Regions from separate parts of the Streptomyces sp. NPDC046197 genome, predicted to be linked through region 2. Evidence: riboswitches for the same ligand, from Rfam matches in the RefSeq annotation. Region 2 holds a riboswitch; the other holds the start of a gene.
What was found. Region 2 has a riboswitch for glycine ahead of gcvP (aminomethyl-transferring glycine dehydrogenase). Riboswitches for the same ligand answer to the same signal wherever they lie in the genome.
Positions count from the first base shown of each region.

Region 1: linked by a shared signal. The riboswitch ahead of gcvT (glycine cleavage system aminomethyltransferase GcvT) and the one ahead of gcvP (aminomethyl-transferring glycine dehydrogenase) in region 2 are both predicted to bind glycine.

Region 1 is NZ_JBEYZY010000024.1:91,707-95,110, forward strand. It holds gene AB0A61_RS28800 (enhanced serine sensitivity protein SseB) at 1-229, opposite strand, end outside; gene AB0A61_RS28805 (AAA family ATPase) at 840-1,535, opposite strand; glycine riboswitch at 1,715-1,811, shown strand; gene gcvT (glycine cleavage system aminomethyltransferase GcvT) at 1,998-3,149, shown strand.
Region 2 is NZ_JBEYZY010000064.1:8,119-11,522, forward strand. It holds gene gcvP (aminomethyl-transferring glycine dehydrogenase) at 1-1,855, opposite strand, end outside; glycine riboswitch at 2,034-2,128, opposite strand; gene AB0A61_RS39585 (PRC-barrel domain-containing protein) at 2,241-2,612, shown strand; gene AB0A61_RS39590 (DNA polymerase IV) at 2,534-3,404, opposite strand, start outside.

The DNA.
Region 1 (3,404 bases), on a different contig from region 2:
CGATCTCCAGCGTGGGCAGGTCCAGCGGGCCGCTGCGCGGACCGCCGCCGTTGGGCAGCGGCACCCACAAGAAGCTGCGGCCGAGCACCTCGACGATCCGGGCGCCGGCCGCCGGGATGCCCACGGACGCCGACAGCACCTCCTCCAGCTCGTTGCCGGGCCATCCACCGTGCGGGTGGGGGTACGTCTGTGCCGGGAAGTCCGCGGGAGTGTCCGCCGGGAAGTCCATCTGCCTACCGCCTGCTGGGAACCATGCTGTGCCTGGCAAAGGCTAGCGGGTAGCGGTGCGGCCGCTGCAGGCCCGCGCGGTCCCCGATCCGCACCCGCCGTCCGCGACCGCGGTCCGCACCCGCCGTCCGCACCCGCCGTCCGCGACCGCGCCCTCCGGCCCTGCCCGTCCGCACCCGCCGTCCGCGCGCGACCGCACCCTGCGGCCCTGCCCGCCGTCCGCGACCGCCGTCCGCGACCGTCCGCGACCGCACCCTCCGGCCTGCTCACCGTTCGTGCCCGTCCACACCCACCGGCCGCGGCGACCGCACCCTCCGGCCCTGCCCACCGTCCGCGACCGCGCCCTCCGGCCTGCTCACCGTTCGTGCCCGTCCGCACCCGCCGTCCGCGCGCGACCGCACCCTGCGGCCCTTCCCACCGTCCGCGACCGTCCGCGACCGTCCGCGACCGCCGTCCGCGACCGTCCGCGACCGCCGTCCGCGACCGTGCGCGTCCGCCGTCCGCGCGCGACCGCACCCTCCGGCCCTGCCCACCCGCCTGCCCCTCCACGCCCACCGGCCGTGCCCTTCCGCACCCGTCCGCGTCGCGCACGCGTGGCGCCGCGGCCGGGGTCAGTCCGAGAAGTCGATGCGGTGCAGCGCGTCCGCCGCGGCGCGGTCGAGGAGGACCGCCGAGGCGCAGCCCTCGGGCAGGTCGCCCTGTTCCGCCGCGCGCAGCAGGCGGGCGGCCGCCCTGCGGTGGCGCAGGAAGGCGTACCGCGAGACGCCGCGGCCGCGCTCGCGCTGGCCGGCCAGGGCCGTGCCGGGCGGGACGTCGAGCAGAACCAGGTGGAAGCCGCCGCCGCGGCGGCGTGCGGCCCGGACCAGCCAGCCCCGCACCCAGGCCTGCGTGCCGCAGTCGTGCACCACGACCCCGCCACCGGTACGCAGGGCGCGGCGCAGCCCGGCGTAATGGGCGAGGCGGACCAGGGGGCGGTAGACCGCGTACGGCAGGCAGGAGGCCAGGCGGGCGTCCCAGCGGTCGCGGGTGTCCTGGGAGTCGACCCGGGTGGCGCGTACCGCGCGGTGCATCAGGGTGGACTTGCCGCTGCCGGGCAGACCCGTGACGACGACCAGGTCACGGGGGCCGAAGAGCAGGACGTGCGGGCCGCGTCCGGCGCGGTCGCGCAGGTCGCGGACCACGGGGGCGGGGGCGGGGCGCTCGCCGTGTCCCTCGCGGGCCGTGGCCGCGGGCCGCCGGGGCAGGGCGAGGGCCTGCCGGGGCAGCGCGAGGGCCGGGGTCGTCGCGCAGGCCGTGGTCCTGTTCACCGTCATCCGTCCTCCCCTGGGGTGGTGGCAGCTCCCCTCCCCGTCGAGCGTGAAGGGAAGGTAATGCCGGCTGTCTCGCGATTTCGTTCGCGTACCGCCACAGGCCGGTTACGGATGCGGCCCTGCCACGAGCGGGCCCGGCGTGCAATGATGTGCGCGCCAACTGCATACCGGCCGCTTGAATCCGCGCGGGAGAGTCCCCGGCAGCATCGCTGGGGCGCCGAAGGAGCAAGTCCCTCCCTTGAATCTCTCAGGCCCCGTTACCGCGCGGGCGAGGCACATCTGAAAAGCGGGCCGCTGCCGCAGTGGCTCCACCCAAGGTGCAAGCCGTGACCGTCCGTCCACCGGCGGTCATGGCGAACCTCTCAGGTTCCGATGACAGATGGGGAGGAACGTTCCTCGCCCTCCCCCACGCCCGGCTTCGTTCGCGCGGGGGACCCCATCGCCCTGGGAGACCGACCGATGAGCAGTACCGAATCCCATCAGCCGTCCCATCAGCCGCCGCATCCGCTTCGGCATACCGCGCTCGATGCGCTGCATCGCTCGCTGGGCGCGACGATGACCGACTTCGCCGGGTGGGACATGCCGCTGCGCTACGGGTCCGAGCGCGACGAGCACCTCGCCGTACGGACGAAGGCGGGCCTCTTCGACCTGTCCCACATGGGCGAGATCACGGTCACCGGCCCGCAGGCCGCCGCGCTGCTGAACCACGCCCTGGTCGGGAACATCGCCTCCGTCGGTGTCGGCCGCGCCCGCTACACCATGATCTGCCAGGCCGACGGCGGCATCCTGGACGACCTGATCGTCTACCGGCTCGCCGAGACCGAGTACATGGTCGTCGCCAACGCCTCCAACGCCCAGGTGGTGCTCGACGCGCTGAGCGAGCGGGCGGCCGGTTTCGACGCCGAGGTGCGCGACGACCGGGACAACTACGCCCTGATCGCCGTGCAGGGGCCGGAGTCCCCGGGCATCCTGAAGTCGCTGACCGACGCCGACCTGGACGGACTGAAGTACTACGCCGGACTCCCCGGCACGGTCGCCGGCGTCCCGGCGCTGATCGCACGCACCGGCTACACCGGCGAGGACGGCTTCGAGCTGTTCGTGGCGCCGGGTGACGCGGAGAAGCTGTGGCAGGCGCTGACCGAGGCCGGCACGCCGGCCGGGCTGATCCCGTGCGGGTTGTCCTGCCGGGACACGCTGCGCCTGGAGGCGGGCATGCCGCTGTACGGGAACGAGCTGACGACCGAGCTGACCCCGTTCGACGCAGGCCTGGGCCGGGTGGTCAAGTTCGACAAGGAGGGTGACTTCGTCGGGCGCGAGGCGCTGCGCGCGGCCGCGGAGCGGGCCGCTTCCCAGCCGCCCCGGGTGCTCGTCGGCCTGGTCGCCGAGGGCCGCCGGGTTCCGCGCGCCGGGTACGCGGTGGTCGCGGGCGGCGAGGTGATCGGCGAGGTCACCTCCGGAGCCCCCTCCCCCACGCTGGGCAAGCCGATCGCCATGGCGTACGTCGACGCGGCGCACGCGGCACCGGGCACGCCGGGCGTCGGCGTGGACATCCGCGGCAGCCACGAGCCGTACGAGGTCGTGGCGCTCCCCTTCTACAAGCGGCAGAAGTAGACGCGGCTGCAAGCGGCAGAAGCGGACGCGGCCACGAGCGGCGGAAGCAGACGCTTCTGCAAGCGGCAGAAAGCGTCGCGGCCACAAGCGGCAGCAGGAGTCGCGGCCACAAGCGGCGCAAATACCCGCACAAGTAGACACTGGGCGCGACCGGTACGTGGTCCACATCTGATCCGTACCCAAGCCGCGCCGGAAGCGCCGCACATCTGCCCGCTCACCAGCAGCCACACCAGTCCCCCATTCACCAGCACTCCC
Region 2 (3,404 bases):
TCATGCCGGCCATCACGGCGCTGGCGGCGTTGGTGCCGTGCGCGGAGGACGGGATGAGGCAGACGGTGCGCTGCTCGTCGCCGTTGGCGCGGTGGTAGCCGCGGACGGCGAGCAGGCCCGCGAGCTCGCCCTGGGAGCCGGCGTTCGGCTGGAGGGAGACCTTGTCGTAGCCGGTGACCTCGGCCAGGCGCTCCTCCAGCTCCCGGATGAGGGTGAGGTAGCCCTGCGCCTGCTCGGCGGGGGCGAACGGGTGCACCTGACCGAACTCGGGCCAGGTGACCGGCTCCATCTCCGTGGTCGCGTTGAGCTTCATGGTGCAGGAGCCCAGCGGAATCATGCCGCGGTCGAGCGCGTAGTCGCGGTCGGCCAGCCTGCGCAGGTAGCGCAGCATCGCGGTCTCGGAGCGGTGCTGGTGGAAGACGGGGTGGGTGAGGTAGTCGTCGGTACGCAGCAGCGCGTCCGGCAGGGCGTCCCCGGTGGCCGCGTCCAGCGCGTCGATGTCGCCCTCGACTCCGAAGGCGTTCCACACGGCGGCCAGCTGGGCCCGCGCGGTGGTCTCGTCGCAGGCGATGGAGACGTGGTCGGCGTCGACGAGGTGCAGATTGACGCCGTTGTTGCGGGCGGCGGCGACGACCTGGGCGGCGCGGCCCTCGGCCTTGACGGTCAGTGTGTCGAAATAGGCGCCGTGGACGACCTCGGCGCCGCCCGCCCTGAGCCCCTCGGCGAGGAGGGCGGCGTAGCGGTGGGTGCGGCGCGCGATGGTCCGCAGGCCCTCGGGGCCGTGGTAGACGGCGTACATGCCGGCCATCACGGCGAGCAGCACCTGGGCGGTGCAGATGTTGCTGGTGGCCTTCTCCCGGCGAATGTGCTGCTCGCGGGTCTGCAGCGCCAGGCGGTAGGCCTTGTTGCCGTCGGCGTCGACGGACACGCCGACCAGGCGGCCTGGCAGGCTGCGGGCGAACTTCTCGTGCACCGCCATGTAGCCGGCGTGCGGTCCGCCGAAGCCCATCGGGACGCCGAAGCGCTGGGTGGTGCCGACCGCGATGTCGGCGCCGAGCTCGCCGGGCGACTTCAGCAGCGTGAGTGCGAGGAGGTCGGCGGCGACGGTGACCAGGGCACCCAGCTCGTGCGCCTGGTCGATCACGGGCCGCAGGTCGCGCACCGCACCGGAGGCGCCCGGGTACTGAAGGAGTACGCCGTTGATCTCACGCTCGGCGATCTCGGCGGGGATCCCCTCGCTGAGGTCGGCGACGACGACCTCGACGCCGGTCGGCTCGGCGCGGGTCTCGATCACGGCGATCGTCTGCGGCAGGGCGTCCGCATCGACCAGGAACAGACCCTTCTTGTTCTTGCCCATGCGCCGGGACAGCGACATGGCCTCGGCGGCGGCGGTGCCCTCGTCGAGCAGGGAGGCGCCGGAGGTGGGCAGGCCGGTGAGGTCGGCGACCACGGTCTGGAAGTTCAGCAGCGCCTCGAGACGGCCCTGGGAGATCTCCGGCTGGTACGGGGTGTACGCGGTGTACCAGGCCGGGTTCTCCATGACGTTGCGCAGGATCACGGGCGGCGTGAACGTCCCGTAGTACCCAAGCCCGATCATGGAGTCGAGGACCTGGTTGCGGTCGGCGAGAGAGCGCAGCTCGGCCAGCACCTCGGCCTCGGTGCGCGCGCCCGGCAGATCGAGCGCGTCGGCGTTCTTGATCACGTCGGGCACCGCGGTGGCCGTGAGCTCGTCGAGCGAGCCGTAGCCCACCTGGGCGAGCATCTTGGCCCGGGCCTCCTGGTCGGGGCCGATGTGGCGCTGCTCGAAGGGCGTTCCCTGTTCGAGCTCGGAGAGCGGAATGCGATGGGCGGTCATGGCGGAGGCCTCCTGGTCTGGCGCGACCTTCGAGGGACACCACGGCACGGGTGCCCCGACGGCCTCCCCACTCTGTCATCTCAACCTGAGAGCTTCACCGGGTCGCCCAGGGGGCTCCCGGTTTTCACCGTCGGTGAGAGCGGAAGCCGTCGACACCCGCTCTGCTTTCCAGAGTGACCTCGTCCGTGCGGTACGTGGGCCTGAGAGATTCCGGGGAGGATTTGCTCCTTCGGCGCCTCCGGTGTTACCGGAGGACTCTCCCGCACGGGGTCAGCAGCCGTTGCCAGCGTACCAGCGGGCATCTCCGCACTGCTTCGAGTGGCCGCCTTGAGGAATGTGCTCTTTTGTAGTGCTTACGGATGAGTTGCGACCAAGTGGAGGGCCCGTGCAGACCGAAATCGATCCGCGCAACCTGATCGGCCGCAAGGCGTTCGACCGCAACGGCAACAAGATCGGCACGGTGGACGAGGTCTACCTCGACGACGCGACCGGTGTGCCGGAGTGGGCGGCCATACGCACCGGCCTGTTCTCCCGGGACGCCTTCGTCCCCCTGGAGCCCAGCGAACTGGTCGAGGGCGCCCTGCGCGTCCCCTTCGACCGGGCCCTGATCAAGGAGGCCCCCGACTTCGGCGTCGGACGTCATCTCTCCCCCGAACAGGAACTGCAGCTCTACCACCACTACGGCCTGGACGTGGCGCCTCCTTCCGCGTTCCCGGACCGGGACTTCGGCAAGCTGGCCGGCTCGGACGAGACCTGAACCCCCGCCTCGGCCGGTGTCACGAAGGCGCGGCCGGTTTCGTCCGGTCTTCGCGGCACCAGCGGGAGCGGGTCCGCCGGTTCCAGGGCCGGGTCGTCGACGCGGAAGGTCCGCACCCGCCCCGGCTCCGAGTCGGGCGTCTCGAACCGCACGGTGACCCGGCCCAGGCCGCTGCCCTGCACCCATCCGTGCCCGAACTCGGTGTGCCACACGTCGTGGCCCGCCGGCCAGCGCCGGTCGGTGGGCGCCGACTGCTCCTCGGCCGGTTCCTCGGTCGTCTCTTCGGCGCGGGTGTCCTCAGGCGCGCCCGCCACCTGGGCGAGCTGGGCGAACAGATCCTCCTGCGTGTAGTCGGCGAGCCCGGAGACGCCCACGCCGAGCAGTCGCACCCCGCCCGTGGTGTCGACGGAGTCCAGCAGGCGGGCCGCCGCCTCCCGGACCACCGCCGGGTCGTCCGTGGGCCCGCGCAGCGTCTCCGAGCGGGTCAGGGTGGAGAAGTCGTACCTCCGCACCTTCAGCACGATGGTCCGCCCCGACAGGCCGGCTCCGCGCAGCCGCCGCACGCACCGGTCGGCGAGCCGCTGCACCTCCAGGCTCACCCGTAGCCGGTCGTGGATGTCCACGTCGTAGGTGTCCTCGACGGACACCGATTTCGCCTCGCGCTCGGCGACCACGGGCCGCTCGTCGTACGCCAGCGCCATGGCATACAGCGCGTGCCCGTGGGCCCTGCCCAGCAGCCGTACGAGCTCGTCCTCCCCCGCCTCGGCGAGCTCGTCGACGGTGTGGATCCCG